3 regions of the Streptomyces sp. NPDC005791 genome follow, and region 3 is predicted to be linked to each of the others. Evidence: riboswitches for the same ligand, from Rfam matches in the RefSeq annotation. Region 3 holds a riboswitch; each other region holds the start of a gene.
The links. A riboswitch is a leader RNA that binds a small molecule or an ion and turns the genes downstream of it on or off. The one in region 3 is predicted to bind cyclic di-AMP.
Positions count from the first base shown of each region.

Region 1: linked by a shared signal. The riboswitch ahead of ACFYSH_RS27845 (C40 family peptidase) and the one ahead of ACFYSH_RS09545 (M23 family metallopeptidase) in region 3 are both predicted to bind cyclic di-AMP.
Region 2: linked by a shared signal. The riboswitch ahead of ACFYSH_RS15800 (transglycosylase family protein) and the one ahead of ACFYSH_RS09545 (M23 family metallopeptidase) in region 3 are both predicted to bind cyclic di-AMP.

Region 1 covers NZ_JBIAIP010000016.1:111,160-116,072, reverse strand. The annotation lists gene ACFYSH_RS27855 (ATP-dependent Clp protease proteolytic subunit) at 1-512, shown strand, start outside; gene ACFYSH_RS27850 (hypothetical protein) at 520-828, shown strand; cyclic di-AMP (ydaO/yuaA leader) riboswitch at 1,170-1,366, shown strand; gene ACFYSH_RS27845 (C40 family peptidase) at 1,370-1,840, shown strand; gene ACFYSH_RS27840 (LysE family translocator) at 1,859-2,494, opposite strand; gene ACFYSH_RS27835 (LysR family transcriptional regulator) at 2,567-3,481, shown strand; gene ACFYSH_RS27830 (ATP-binding protein) at 3,523-3,954, opposite strand; gene ACFYSH_RS27825 (helix-turn-helix transcriptional regulator) at 4,185-4,913, shown strand, end outside.
Region 2 covers NZ_JBIAIP010000007.1:96,496-101,408, reverse strand. The annotation lists gene ACFYSH_RS15810 (cytochrome P450) at 1-1,288, shown strand, start outside; gene ACFYSH_RS15805 (transglycosylase family protein) at 1,394-2,410, shown strand; cyclic di-AMP (ydaO/yuaA leader) riboswitch at 2,701-2,870, shown strand; gene ACFYSH_RS15800 (transglycosylase family protein) at 2,871-3,563, shown strand; gene eno (phosphopyruvate hydratase) at 3,889-4,913, shown strand, end outside.
Region 3 covers NZ_JBIAIP010000004.1:15,353-20,265, reverse strand. The annotation lists gene ACFYSH_RS09560 (FAD-binding oxidoreductase) at 1-786, opposite strand, end outside; tRNA gene ACFYSH_RS09555 (tRNA-Met) at 1,236-1,309, shown strand; gene ACFYSH_RS09550 (PP2C family protein-serine/threonine phosphatase) at 1,586-2,743, shown strand; cyclic di-AMP (ydaO/yuaA leader) riboswitch at 2,976-3,128, shown strand; gene ACFYSH_RS09545 (M23 family metallopeptidase) at 3,140-4,180, shown strand; gene ACFYSH_RS09540 (PrsW family intramembrane metalloprotease) at 4,312-4,913, opposite strand, start outside.

The sequences.
Region 1 (4,913 bases), on a different contig from region 3:
TCGACGACACGGCCGCGACCGACCTGATCGCGCAGTTCATGTACCTGGAGCACGCGGACCCCGACCGGCCTCTGTCGCTCTACATCAACTCGCCCGGGGGCTCCTTCGGCGCCATGACGGCGGTCTACGACACCATGCACTTCCTCGCCTGCGAGGTGGAGACCTTCTGCCTCGGCCAGGCGGGCGCCGGCGCCGCGGTGTTGCTCGCGGCCGGCGCACCCGGACGCCGACATGCCCTGCCGGGCGCCCGGGTAGTCATTCAGCAACCCGCTCTGGGCGAGCCGGTGCAGGGCCAGCCCTCCGATCTCGAGATCCGGGCCTGTGAGTTGCAGCGCGAGCGCGAGCTGCTCACGGCCATGCTGGCCCGCCACACGGGGCGCTCCACGCGGGAGATCAGCGCAGCCATCGAACGGGACACCGTCCTCGACGCCCCAGCCGCTCTGGCGTTCGGGCTGGTGGACCACGTCACGGAGAACCGCACGCCGTCCCATCCACCGCGTCCCGCGAGGTGAACGCCCCATGCCCTCACCCCAGTTCCCACCACTGCCCGCACTGACCCGCGCCGAGGCCGACTTCATCGACTGCTACCTGGCGGCGCTCGACCAGCTCGGCCGCATCAACCCCGCCCGGGGCACCGACACGTACGGAGCGCTCCGGGCGGCTCAGGCCCTCGCGTCCCGGGCCGTCTCCCTCCGCGACGCACTGGTATCGATGCACGAGCGAGGGGAGTCACAGATCCACGCGGACACCCTGGCCAGGGCTCTGCGACTGCTGGACGGCGAGCGTCGCGCCGGGCGGGTCGCCGTGCCTCCCGCGCCGTCGAGTTGAGCGCTTTCGCCGCCCGACTCGGGTTCCCGGTGGGGTTTCCGACGCCCTTTCACGACACGCCCGGCAGGTCGATGAGTTTTCCTCGCTCGATCGGCGTAGGAGGTCCCCCTACCGAGGGACAGCCCAACTTGCGCACCGAGCACGGACACTGAACGGAATACATCGTTCCGCCCCTGGTACACGGCTGGTCCGGTGCAGCCGCCGCGGCCCCGGGCCGACCGCGTCCACCCGATCGGATCAGTCGTGAGGACTCTCACATATGCCTGCTTCAGCGAGGAAATCCGGCACGGCGTGAGTAAAGATCCCTGGGACGACAAGCCCCCGCCACCGCGGCGGGGCGGTCCGGGCGGACGCCGAGTCCTGCCGCTGTCCGGATGCCTGGTCGACAGGAATGGATCGGCAGGAGTGGAGGACCCGAGCACAACGGGCCGTCCGGATTTCCGGACAGCCCTCGGGGTGAAGCCGCTTCGCGCGGCCGGGCAACTTCGCCAGCCCGAACCCGACAGGTCATCCTTCACAGGCGGCTGACGAAGGGTTGCGCATGACTGCGCAGGTTCATGTCCGCTCTCTGTTCGCCCGGGCCGGCACGGCCTCGGTCCTGACACTCGCCGTAGGGACCACCATGTTGGCCCCCGGTTTCGTGAACGACGCCGAGGCCGCCGCCCACTCGACGAAAGCCCTCAAGATCGCGGCCTCGAAGAAGGGCGCCCCTTACAGCTGGGGCGCCGCGGGCCCCCATCGGTTCGACTGCTCCGGGCTCACGCTCTACGCGTTCAAGAAGGTCGGCAGGAAACTTCCCCGCACGGCTCAGCAGCAGTACAACAAGACCCGCCATATCTCCAGGTCGCAGCGGCAGCGCGGCGACCTCGTCTTCTTCCACGCGGGCCGCAGCGTCTACCACGTCGGCATCTACGCCGGCAGCGGGAAGATCTGGCACTCGCCGAAGACCGGCGCCGTGGTCCGGCTGGAGAAGATCTGGTCCGGCAACGTCTGGTACGGGAGGGTGCGCTGACGGCCTTCGTCGCCCGGTTCAGTGCAGCAGAGGACCGGTGACCAGCACGAGTCCCAGCGCGGTGAGCGCCGCGCCGCTGCCGCCCTCGATCGCACGGGCGGTACGCGGCCGGCGCAGCCACCGGCCCAGGCGGTCCACCAGCAGGGCCACGGCCGGAAACCAGACGAGGGCGAGCAGGACGACCACCGACGCCAGCAGCAGTGTCCTCGGCAGCGGCGGTTGGCCGGCCGGGACGAACTGGGGCAGCAGGCTCAGGAAGAGCACGGGCGCCTTCGGATTGAGGGCGTTGGTGAGGAAGCCCTGGCGCAGCGAACGTCCGAGCCCCGTGGACGCCCCGCCCTCCTCCTCGTCAGCCCCTCCTGCGGTGGCCCGTCGCCTCATCGCGTACAGGCCGCTGAGCCCGAGGTAGAGGACGTACGCGCCGCCGAGCAGCTGGACGGTGCGCAACAGCACGGGCATCGTCACGAGCACGGCGGCGAGGCCGGCGACCGCCAGGGCGGTGTGCACCACGAGCCCTCCGGCGACCCCCACCGCGGTGGCCAGCCCGGACCGCCGGGATGCGAGGGCGTTGCGTACGACCACGGTGAAGTCTGCGCCGGGAAGCGCCACCATTCCCGCGGCGACGGCGACGAAAGCGATCAGTTGTGCGTCCATGGGTCCACCCTGACCCCGTCGGCCCTTTAACGTGTACTTGCAATCTTCTGGGCCTGGCAAAAGGAACGCTTAATGTACGACCCCACGCGGCTGGCCGCGCTGGTGGCTGTGGCCGAGGCCGGCTCGATCACACGGGCAGCCGCACGACTGGGTTACACCGCGCCCGCGCTCTCGCAGCAGCTGGCGAAGCTCGAGCGGGAGGCCGGAGCCGCCCTCCTCGTCCGTCACCACCGCGGGGCGCGGCTGACGGCCGCCGGTGAGCTGCTGGCGGGGCGGGCCCGGCGTGTGCTGGACGAGATGGACCAGGCACGGCACGAGCTGGCACGGCTCGCAGGGCTGTCGGGCGGCCGGTTGAGGGTCGGCACGTTCGTGACGGCCGGGATCCATCTGCTGCCGCCGGTTCTCACCGCGTTCCGGCGCTCCCACCCCGATGTGGAGCTGGCCGTCACGGACTACGAGCCGCCCGCCGGGGTCGCCGCCGTGGCAGCGGGTGATGTGGACCTGGCGCTCACCCATGCGTACGAACCCGCGGCCGCCGGGCCGCTGCCGGCGGGGGTCTCCGCCGAGCCGCTGCTCGTCGAGGAGCTGGTGCTGGTCACCGCTCTCGGGCAGGTGCTGTCCGAGGGCAGCGGCCCGCTGCCTGTGGCCGAACTGGCGGGCCGTCCGCTGATCAGCAGCGCTCCTGATCATCCACCGCGGCGTGGGGTCGAGCGTGCGCTGGCCGAGGCGGGAGCCACCCCCGCCGTGGTGTGCGAGTCGCCCGGCTACGCCCTGGTGTGCGCCCTGGTCAGTGCGGGCATCGGCGTGGCGGTGGTGCCGGAGATGGTGGCCGCGATGTCCCCGACGCCGCTCGCCGTCCGCCGTCTGGAACCCGCCGCTTTCCGGCGGACGATCTCCGTGGTGCACCGGGGGGAGCGGAACACCGCGGCGGCGACGACGCTGATGGCTCTCCTGCGCAGCGGCTTCGGCCGGGCTTCCACCGGGTGAGGACGGTCGCGGCCCCACGCGCGGTGCGCCGGCCGACGGCGTCAGCTCCGCGCGGGGACCGGCCAGGGAAGAGCGATCGACACGGTCTTGCCCCCGTCCGGGGTGGGGCTGACTGCGAGCCGGCCGCCGTGCTCCTTCGTGAGGGCCCGGATGATCAACATTCCGCGTCCGTTGTCCTGGCGCACCGCCGCGGGCAGCCGCTGGGGACGGCGGGGGTGGCTGTCCGTCACACCGAGATAGAACTCCACGTCCCGGTCGAGTCTGAGGTCCACGGTGAAGGTGGGTGACTGCCCCAAGGTGTGCTGGACGGCATTGGTGGCGAGTTCCGAGACGATCAGCCGGATGGTGTCGGCGGCGTCGTCGTCCTGCCTCAGTCCCCATGCCGCGAGCACCTGGGCCACAAATGTCCGGGCCGTGGAGACCGAGGCCGGATCGCTCGGCAGAGTGACAGTTGCTTCCTGATGGTCTGCCATGGCGACGCCGTCCCTTTCCCGCCCTGACCGGCCCACGGCCAGCCCTGGATTGTGCTTCGCGCCAGACTGCCACCGATGTCGGCCTTACTGACGGCGATCGGCCAAGATATGCATATATCTGTCGCTCATTCCGGTGAACTCTGCTCCGCGGGCCGCGTACGGGCGCAACACTGGCCCCTCCCGAGCCGTGCCCGCCGGGGCGGCTCCTCGTACAACGGAAGGTGGGCGCCGTGCGGAACGGCCCTGTGGTGCGCCGTCGCAAGCTCGGTGAGGAGCTGCGCGGTCTGCGTCACTCCTCGGGACTCACGAGCCGGGACGCCGCCGGGATGTTGGGCTGGCATCAGTCGAAGGTGAGCCGGATCGAGACCGGGGCGAGCGGAGTGACGCCGGGTGACGTGACCCGGCTGCTGGACGCCTACGGCGTGGACGACCCGCAGTTGTGCGCGCTGCTGCAGAATCTCGCCGGTTCGGCCGGCGGCGGCGGAAGCGGGTGGTGGCACGCCTATCGCGGGCTCATCCCGCCGCAGTACCGCGACTTCATCAGCCTGGAGTCCCAGGCCGATGCCGCCCGCACGCTGGAGACCTCGGTCGTTCCCGGGCTGCTGCAGACCGCCGACTACGCGCGAGCGGTGACCCGCACCTCACTCGACGGGCTGCCGGTCGCACAGCTCGATTCCCTGGTGGAGGTCAGGCTCGCCAGGCAGGGCGTCCTCCACGCACCCCGGCCCTTGCGGCTCAGCGCCGTACTCGACGAGGCCGTACTACGGCGGCGGGTCGGCGGGCCCCGCGTCATGAAGGAGCAGCTGCACCATTTGACGCAGGTAGCTCAACTGCCTCACGTAACGCTCCAGTTGCTGCCGTTCGAAACCGGGAGCTACATCGGCCTCACAGGGCCTTTCGTTATTTTCTCTTTTCCGAACATCTCCGATCTGGATGTGGTCGTTCTTGACCATTTGATG
Region 2 (4,913 bases), on a different contig from region 3:
CAGCCCCGAGACGGCCTCCGAGCCCGACGCAGCGCCCGAACTCTTCACCTGGGAGTTCGCCACCGACCCGTACCCGGCCTATGCCTGGCTCCGCGAGCACAGCCCCGTGCACCGCACGGCGCTGCCCAGCGGTGTCGAGGCCTGGCTGGTGACCCGGTACGCCGATGCCAGGCAGGCCCTCGCCGACACCCGGCTCTCCAAGAACCCGGCCCATCACGCGGGTTCCGCGAACGCCAAGGGCAAGACGGGCATCCCGGGGGAGCGCAAGGCCGAGCTGATGACGCACCTGCTGAACATCGACCCCCCGGACCACACCCGGCTGCGCCGTCTCGTGTCCAAGGCGTTCACCCCGCGCAGGGTCGCGGAGTTCGCGCCTCGGGTCCAGGAACTGACGGACCGCCTCATCGACGACTTCGTCGAGAAGGGGAACGCGGACCTCATCCATGACTTCGCCTTCCCGCTCCCCATCTACGCCATCTGCGATCTGCTGGGAGTGCCGCGCGAGGACCAGGACGACTTCCGAGACTGGGCGGGCATGATGATCCGGCACGGCGGTGGGCCGCGGGGCGGGGTGGCCAGGTCGGTCAAGAAGATGCGCGGCTACCTCGCCGAACTCATCCACCGCAAGAGGGAGAATCCCGGCGACGACCTGATCTCCGGGCTGATCCGGGCGAGCGACCACGGCGAGCACCTCAGCGAGAACGAGGCCGCTGCCATGGCCTTCATCCTCCTGTTCGCGGGTTTCGAGACGACCGTGAACCTCATCGGCAACGGCACCTACGCCCTGTTGCGCAATCCGTCCCAGCGTGCGCGCCTGGAGCGTTCACTGGCCGCGGGGGAGACGGAACTGCTCGACACGGGTCTCGAGGAGCTGCTGCGCTACGACGGGCCGGTGGAGCTCGCGACGTGGCGGTACGCCACCGAATCCGTGACGCTGGGGGGCCAGGACATCGCGGCAGGAGACCCCGTTCTCGTGGTGCTGGCCGCCGCCGACCGGGACCCGGAGCGATTCCAGGATGCGGACACCCTGGACCTTGCACGGAGTGACAATCAGCACCTCGGATACGGACACGGCATCCACTACTGCCTGGGGGCGCCGCTGGCACGGCTGGAGGGGCGGGTGGCGCTGGCAACTCTGCTGCGACGCCTCCCCGACCTGCGGCTTGCTGCGGAACCTGCCGATTTGCGCTGGCGCGGAGGGCTCATCATGCGGGGACTGCGCACGCTTCCCGTCGAGTTCGGTCCAGGGCATCCGGCCGAAAGAGGTGACAGCCTGTCAACTCCGTGACTTTCACGTGATCTCCGCTGCATCGACTTGTGACACACGTTCGAGTGGGGCTAGGTTCACCGTTCGACTCACCCGTCACATGTCAGTCACACGGAAGGCAATCCCATGGGCTCCGCGACCGGCAGACACCGTCGCCCCCGCCAGGCACCCGCCATCGTCGTCGCCGCCGGCGTCACGGGATCGGCCATCGCCATCCCGCTGCTCGGCGCCGGCAGCGCACAAGCCGCAGACGCGTCGACCTGGGACCGGGTCGCCGAGTGCGAGAGCGGCGGCATGTGGAGTGCCGACCTCGGCAACGGCTACTACGGCGGCCTGCAGCTCTCGCAGGACACGTGGTCGGACTACGACGGCACGGACTACGCGCCCCGTCCCGACCTCGCGAGCCGCTCGCAGCAGATAGCTGTCGCGGAGAAGGTGCTGGACGACAAGGGCCCCCAGGCGTGGGCCAGCTGCTCGGTGATCTCCGGGCTCGCCCTGGACGAGGGGCTGCCCGGTGTCGACCCGGGCGACGAGCCGTCCGCCGAGCCCTCGGACACCGTGACCCCGTCCGGGACCCCCTCGCCCGAGGCGTCGGACCCGGCGGACGAGAAGGCGGACACGGACGAGGACTCGACCGGCACCGAGGACGCCCGGAACGCCGACGGCTCCGACGACGCGACGGACGACTCCGAGGGCGGCGTGGACGACAGCACGGCCGGCGGCACGGCGGGCCGGGACGACGTGGCCGGCACCTCGCCGTCCGCCGGCCCGTCCCCCGAGACGCCCGGTGCGTCGAAGGGTGACGGAACGACGGGTGGGAAGCACCGCGGAGTCCCGGCCCCCGAGGCGAGCGCCGAAGCCGGTTCGGGCGACGGGCGGGACGCCGGACGGCACGCCTCGCGTGGCGACTCCGGGGCGCGTCAGGGCGTCGAAGGGACCACGTACACCGTCCGCGAGGGCGACAACCTCTGGGCGATCGCCGACGAGCAGGAGCTCTCCGGCGGCTGGTCCGCGCTCTACGAGGCGAACAAGGACGAGCTGGGCTCCGACCCGGACCTGATCCTTCCCGGCCAGAACCTGGACCTCGGTCTCACCGGGGCGGGCGCACAAAGCGAACCGGCGGAGACCACCGCCACCGACTGAGCAGAAGCGCGAAAATGCTCCCGAAACAGGGGCAGTTCAGAGGCCTATGTCCACTTATGCGTAAGTGAGACATGGGTCTCTTTGCTTCAACTGGCGCGTCCCGTCCGTCCGATCCGTCCATATTGGCTCCGACCTGCGAAAACGACGCGACCTGCCGGGCCGGTACGTGCTGATTGGTCGTTATGTCCATCTTTGAATGTGGGGGTTGCGTGTGTCTACGGTCGGAGCCGCTCGCACCGCGGGCACCTTCGACCGTCACGCCGAATCCTGCCGTCGGCCGAAGGGGACCGACGCGTAAAGCGCCGTAGGCAGGAGCGGGGGACCCAGGTAGGCGCCGGACCCGGCCGTCGGAAGACGGGCGGGCGCGGCTAGGGGTGAAGTCGTCCGCGGGAGCGGGTGACCGGGCAACTCACAGGCCCGAACCCGACAGCTCACCTCGTAGGCGTCGGTGAGGAGAACCATGCTGCTTTCCAGCAAGGGCAAGCACCGTCGCCCGTCCAAGGCCGTCCGCATCGCGACCCTGGCCGGTGTCACCGGTGCCGCCGTCGCCGTACCGCTCATGGGTGCGACCGGCGCCTCTGCCGCCTCCGTCGACACCTGGGACGCCGTCGCCCAGTGCGAGTCCGGTGGCAACTGGTCCATCAACACCGGCAACGGCTACTACGGTGGCCTGCAGTTCTCGCAGTCCAGCTGGGCAGCGGCCGGCGGCACCCAGTACGCCGCCCGCGCCGACCTGGCCACCAAGGGTCAGCAGATAGCCGCCGCCGAGAAGCTCCTCGACCTGCAGGGCCCGGGTGCCTGGGCCTGCGCCGGTGCCGGCGGTCTGACGAACGACGGTGTCGACCCGGGTGTCGACACCGGCTCCGAGAAGAACGGCGACACGGCCCCTCAGGCCGCGCCGGAGCGCAAGGCCGAGCAGCCGACCACGCGCAGCGAGAAGCGTGAGGCCCCCGCGAAGACCGTCACCACCCCGACCGGCCAGAAGGTCGAGAAGGGCGACGGCGAGTACGAGGTGAAGGCCGGCGACACCCTCGGCAAGATCGCCGACGCGAAGAAGGTCAAGGGCGGCTGGGAGAAGCTCTTCGAGCTGAACGACGACATCGTCGACGACGCCGACCTGATCTTCCCGGGTCAGCAGCTCCACCTGAAGTAACCGTCAGGAGCCCGGGGCCCCCTCCTGCCCCGGAGGCCCGGCCCGGCGCGCCGCCCCCGCGTGCCGGGCCGGCGCCGTTTCCGGCCCCCGTCACGGGTGCGGACACGGCTCCGGCCGGAGGTCCGACGTGAGGGGGAGCGTTCAGTTCTTGTGGTTACTTACCAGTAGAATTTCGGGGCTTTGCCCGTAATGCAGGTCCTTGGGTCCTTTTTCGTCCCAGGGGACGGGCGGACGGCCGACGGAGCGGGCCGAGCCGGTTAGGCTCGTGGCGCAAGGCCACAGTAACCCTGCACAACCAGTGTCAGATCCCAGAAGGAGATGCCTCGTGCCGTCCATCGACGTCGTCGTAGCCAGGGAAATCCTCGACTCCCGGGGGAACCCCACGGTCGAGGTCGAGGTCGGCCTCGACGACGGCAGCACGGGACGTGCTGCTGTTCCCTCCGGAGCCTCCACCGGAGCGTTCGAGGCCATCGAGCTTCGCGACGGTGACCCCAACCGTTACCAGGGCAAGGGCGTCGAGAAGGCCGTCCTCGCCGTGATCGAGCAGATCGGCCCGGAGCTCGTCGGTTACGACGCCACCGAGCAGCGCCTCATCGACCAGGCGATGTTCGACCTGGACGCGACCGAGAACAAGGGCTCGCTCGGCGCCAACGCCATCCTCGGTGTCTCGCTGGCCGTGGCGCACGCCGCGTCAGAGGCCTCCGACCTCCCGCTGTTCCGCTACCTCGGCGGCCCGAACGCGCACCTGCTGCCCGTGCCGATGATGAACATCCTGAACGGCGGCTCGCACGCCGACTCCAACGTGGACATCCAGGAGTTCATGATCGCGCCGATCGGCGCCGAGTCCTTCTCCGAAGCCCTTCGCTGGGGCGCGGAGATCTACCACACGCTGAAGAAGGTCCTGAAGACCAAGGGCCTGTCCACCGGTCTCGGTGACGAGGGCGGCTTCGCCCCGAACCTCGAGTCCAACCGTGCCGCCCTCGACCTCATCATCGAGGCCGTCAAGGAGGCCGGCTACGTCCCGGGCCGTGACATCGCGCTCGCGCTCGACGTCGCCGCGTCCGAGTTCTACAAGGACGGCGTCTACGAGTTCGAGGGCAAGTCCCGCTCGGCCGCCGAGATGACCGAGTACTACGAGGAGCTCGTCTCCGCGTACCCGCTGGTCTCCATCGAGGACCCGCTGTACGAGGACGACTGGGCGGGCTGGAAGGTCATCACCGACAAGCTCGGCTCCAAGGTGCAGATCGTCGGTGACGACCTGTTCGTCACCAACCCCGAGCGCCTCGCCCGTGGCATCGAGGAGGGCTCGGCCAACGCCCTGCTCGTCAAGGTCAACCAGATCGGTTCGCT
Region 3 (4,913 bases):
CTTCCGCCCGTGGATCTCCTCGGGGAAGGGCGGACCGGGCGGGACGGTCAGCGAGGCGAAGAAGCCGTACAGATCGTCCGGTGCCTGCGGCAGGAAGTCGCGGTACCAGCGCATGACGTCGTGGAAGAGTTCCAGGGGCCATACGGTGATGGCGACCCCCACCGTGTCCACGGGGTGCAGCTCGAAGTCGAACGAGGTGACGATGCCGAAGTTCCCGCCGCCCCCGCGCAGCGCCCAGAACAGGTCGGGGTGCTCGCTCGGGTTCGCGGCGACGAAGCTGCCGTCGGCCAGGACCACGTCCGCGGAGACCAGGTTGTCCGACGAGAGGCCGTACTTGCGTGTGAGGTAGCCGTGCCCGCCGCCGAGGGTGAGACCGCCGATGCCTGTCGTGGACATGATTCCTGCCGGGGTGGCGAGACCGAACGCGTGGGTCGCGTGGTCGAAGTCACCCAGCGTCGCCCCGCCGTCGGCCTGGGCGGTCTGGGTGGCGGGGTCGACCCGCACGCCACGCATGGGGGACAGGTCGATCGTGACGGCGTCGTCACAGAGGCCGAGGCCGGGACCGCTGTGCCCGCCGCCCCGGACGGCCACGACCAGGCCGTGTTCGCGGACGAAATCGACGGCCGCCATGACGTCCGCCGTGTCGCGGCACTCGACCACGGCCGCCGGCCTCTTGTCGATCATGGCGTTGTAGACCGTACGTGCCTGGGCGTACTCCTGATCATCCGGGCCGATGACCGGGCCGCGCAGAGTGGTTCGCATCGTTTCGAGCAGGGCGCCGTCCATGACCGTCTCCTGACGCGCATGCGCCCGGCCTCCCCTGCCACCGTCGCATCGGGTGAGGCTGCTGGAGCGGCACGGGCACCCGGAGATGCCGCGCAGACGGGACCGAACACCGAAAGGCTTGTGATCCCAGCCTCCCGCCGCTCCGGATGCCGCGCAATCGCGGGCGCCCGGCCCGGTGGGGTCATCCCAGCGGTGCGGCCGGGACGTCCGCCCGGAGGCGCGGCGGCGGGCTCCGTCGTGCCCCTGCGCAGACGCACCACGAGCAGGATCGGAGGGTGCGCGAACACCCCTGGGCGCGTCACTGTGCCGGGCAACTCCCTGGCACACGCCCCTTGTTGTCGCATCGAGTCGGGCCGGGAGGTTCCCCGGCCGGGAGGGGGCGGAGAGGGGCGGGCGCCGTAAGTGGTCGGAGCACCCTCCTGGATGCCGTAGAGTTGCAATCACAACGGCGCGGGGTGGAGCAGCTCGGTAGCTCGCTGGGCTCATAACCCAGAGGTCGCAGGTTCAAATCCTGTCCCCGCTACTGAAGACAGTGGCCCGGATCCTTTCGAGGATCCGGGCCACTGTCATATGCCGGGAAGGAACTACCATCGGTACGGAGACGGAACAGCCGTCTTCGTACGGGATGCACAGACGATCCACGCGCAGCACCGGCTCTCCGGCTGACCCCCGGTGGGTGGCGCTCCGGCGCACTCCTCCCTTTGGCCGATGACGAGTCGCCGCTCGGCGCGGCTCCGATCAGCCTGGACGGGGCGCGGTACCGTCCGCAGCCGTGGGTGGACCGGGCAGGAGTGCACAGGTGGGGAAGCGGGACGGACGGCGAGGGGGCGCTGTGGGGAACGCTCGTTCCCGGCGGTTCGTGCGCGCGCTGCCCGCCCTGATGATCTGCGCCGGGTTGGTCTTCGACCTCGTGACGCCGCCCGCGGTCACGGCCGTCCCGTTCTTCGCGGCCGCCCCGCTGATCGCCGCGCCGTTCTTCTCGCCGGCCGGGACGGTGCGGGTGGGAGTGGTCTCGATCCTCGTCGTGCTCGCCATCCGGGTCTCGGACGGCACGCTCGCCGAGGTCGTGCCGGCCACCGATCTGCTGACCCTGTTCACCGTCGCCGCGCTCTCCCTCGTCATCAACCGCGTCGTGCGCCGCGGGAACGAGCAGCTGGCCTCGGCCAGGGTCATCGCGGAGACGGCGATGCGCGCGGTGCTCCCGACGCCCGAGGACCGGATCGGGGGGCTGCTGGTCGCGGCGAGGTACGAGCCTGCGCAGGCGGACGAGTTCGTCGGCGGTGACCTGTACGCCGTCGCGAACACCCCGTACGGGGTGCGCCTGGTCCTCGGGGACGTACGGGGCAAGGGGCTGGACGCCGTGGCGGCGGTGGCCGTCGTGATCGGGGCGTTCCGGGAGGCCGCGGAACAGGAGTTGTCGCTGGAGGGGGTGGTCCAGCGGCTGGAGCGGGCGCTGGCCCGTGAGGGCTCCCGGCGGGGCGGGCTCGACTCCATGGAAGGGTTCGTCACCGCCGTCCTCGCGGAGATCCCGGCCGGTTCGGACACGATGCGGGTCGTCAACCGCGGTCACCCCGAGCCGCTCGTGCTGCACGCGGACGGGGCGCTGGACGTACTGTCGCCGACCGCGCCCGCGATGCCGCTCGGCATGGGGCTGGACGTGTGGCCGGACCGGTCGGACGAGTGGACGCTGCCGGCCGGTGCGATGTTCCTGGCGTTCACCGACGGGCTTTCCGAGGCGCGGGACGCGAACGGTGTCTTCTACGATCCGGCGGCCCGGCTGCGCGGCCGGCTGTTCCCGGGGCCCGAGGAACTGCTGTCCGCGCTCACCGACGACGTACGGCTGCACACCGGCGGCCGGTCGACGGACGACCTGGCGCTCCTGGCGGTGGGACGTCCCGCGCGCGGCCAGCAGGAGCGGCGGACGACCGTGAAGATCGTGCGACGGGACGGTGAATGACCGTCGCGACCGTCGGTAGTCGAAGGACCCCGCTCCGCATAACATTTGACGCACCGTCAGAAAGTGCTGGTCGGTCAAAGGTCACTGAAGTCGCCCGTTTGCGCCCGGTTGGCCCCTGAAAGTCCTGGCCGGAGTGACGAACGATCTGTAGGAACAGCTTGGATTCGGACCCGGGTGTCTATTAACGTTCGATAACGCAGCGCGGTTGTACCTGCCGTCGCAAGAGGCGGCACCGTGCGCAGCGCCGAATTCCGCAAGGGAACCGGGGAACCACCTACATGGGGTGAATCGGACACCTGTGTCTCGTGAGAGACGAAGGGGCCCGTAGGAGACCTTCCTGCTCCGAACCCGTCAGCTAACCCGGTAGGCGAGAAGGAAGGAAAGGAGAGCGCCCACGTGGCGTCCAATCAGCCTGCCCCCGAGGCACCGTCATCCTTCAGGACCGGCAGCCTCGGTGACGAGGACAGGACGTGGGAGGAATGGAACCCCACCGAGGAGTCCATCCGCCCCGTGCGCGGCCGGCATCGCGTAGCCAAGCAGCGCGGTCTCGCCCGTAGCTCCACCGTCCTCGGCGTCGGCGTCATCGCGGCCGTGGGAGCGGGTGGCATGGCCACCGCTCAGAGCAAGCCGCCGGTCTCCATCTCTCTTCCCGATTCCATCGCGGACAATCTCCCCGACGCCAAGTCCCTGCCCGGCGTGGGCGCGTTCATGTCCGACGGCTCCGACTCGGAGCACGAGACGGTCGCCGCGTCCTCCCCGCTCACCACCGCGGGCATCACCGCCGCCGAGGCCCAGCAGGGCACCACCGACGCCGGCGAAGCGCTGCGGGCCCGCATCCTCCAGCAGGCCGAGCAGCAGCAGGCCGGCGCCGACGCCCAGGCCAAGGCCGCTGAGGAGCAGGCGGCGATCGAGGCGGCCACGGTCCAGGCGGCGAAGCAGCAGAGCGATGCCGAGGCCGAGGCAGCCGCGAAGAAGAAGGCGGCGGAGGAAGCTGCGAAGAAGAAGGCGGAGGCCGAGCGCCTCGCCAAGCTCGCCGCGAGCTACGCCGTCCCGACCTCCTCGTACTACATCAGCTCCACCTACGGTCAGGCCGGTTCGATGTGGTCCTCCGGGCACCACACCGGGCTGGACTTCGCGGCTCCGACCGGCACCCCGGTCAAGGCGGTCCACAGCGGCACGGTGAAGTCGGCCGGCTACTCCGGCTCGTACGGCTACCGCACGGTCCTGGAGCTCGACGACGGCACCGAGGTCTGGTACTGCCACCAGTCCTCGATGGATGTGACCGCCGGACAGCGGGTCACCACCGGCGAGACGATCGGCCGCGTCGGCGCGACGGGCAATGTGACCGGCGCGCACCTGCACCTGGAGATCCACACCGCGGACGGCTCGGGCATCGACCCGATGAGCTGGCTGCGCGGCAAGGGCCTCACGATCTGATCCCCTCAGAACCCCGGCGGCCCTGACGACACCCCCCGACGTCAGGGCCGCCGGTCCGTCCGGGGGCCCGGACTCCTCCGGCCTGACCCGGGCGGGCTCCTGGCCTGGACGGCTCCTGACCCGGACGCTTTCTAATCCGGCGGGGCGCGGTGCCTGCCGTTCTCCAGATACGGGTTGTAGCCGCCGTAGTGCCGGTGCGGCGCGGGCAGGTGCTGGGGAGGCGGCCCGCCGTGAGGGAGCTGCCGTGGGAACCCCGGCGGCGCGGGTGGCCGGTGGACGCGCAGCCGGCCCGTCGCGTGGGCCGCGTACGTCAGGGCCGGGCCCGCGATGTCCCGGCGCTGCCAGAGGTGATGCAACAACTCCTGCTCGCGGGCGGCGAAGTCCGGCCCCACGCCGTCATGACGGGCCCTCCGGCGCAGCATGGCCAGCGAGGTCGCGAACGACTCGTACTCCGCCACGGCGCGGGCCGCGGCCCGGCCCCGGGCGCGGTCCGGGTGGCTGTTCCAGTGCCTGGCCATGTCGCGGGCCACGCCCCGCGCCCGCATCGAGGCCAGCGCGAGAGGCTCGGCGGAGGTCAGCCAGCCGGCAGCCGCGTACACCGGTAGCTCGGTGGAGAGCGTGCGCAGCTCCCGCCGGCGTGACCAGATCGCCAGCCAGGTCACCAGGGCGAAGGACGGCACCATGAACGCGCCGTACACCGCGTAGAAGCCGTACGGCCCGAAGGACGACGAGC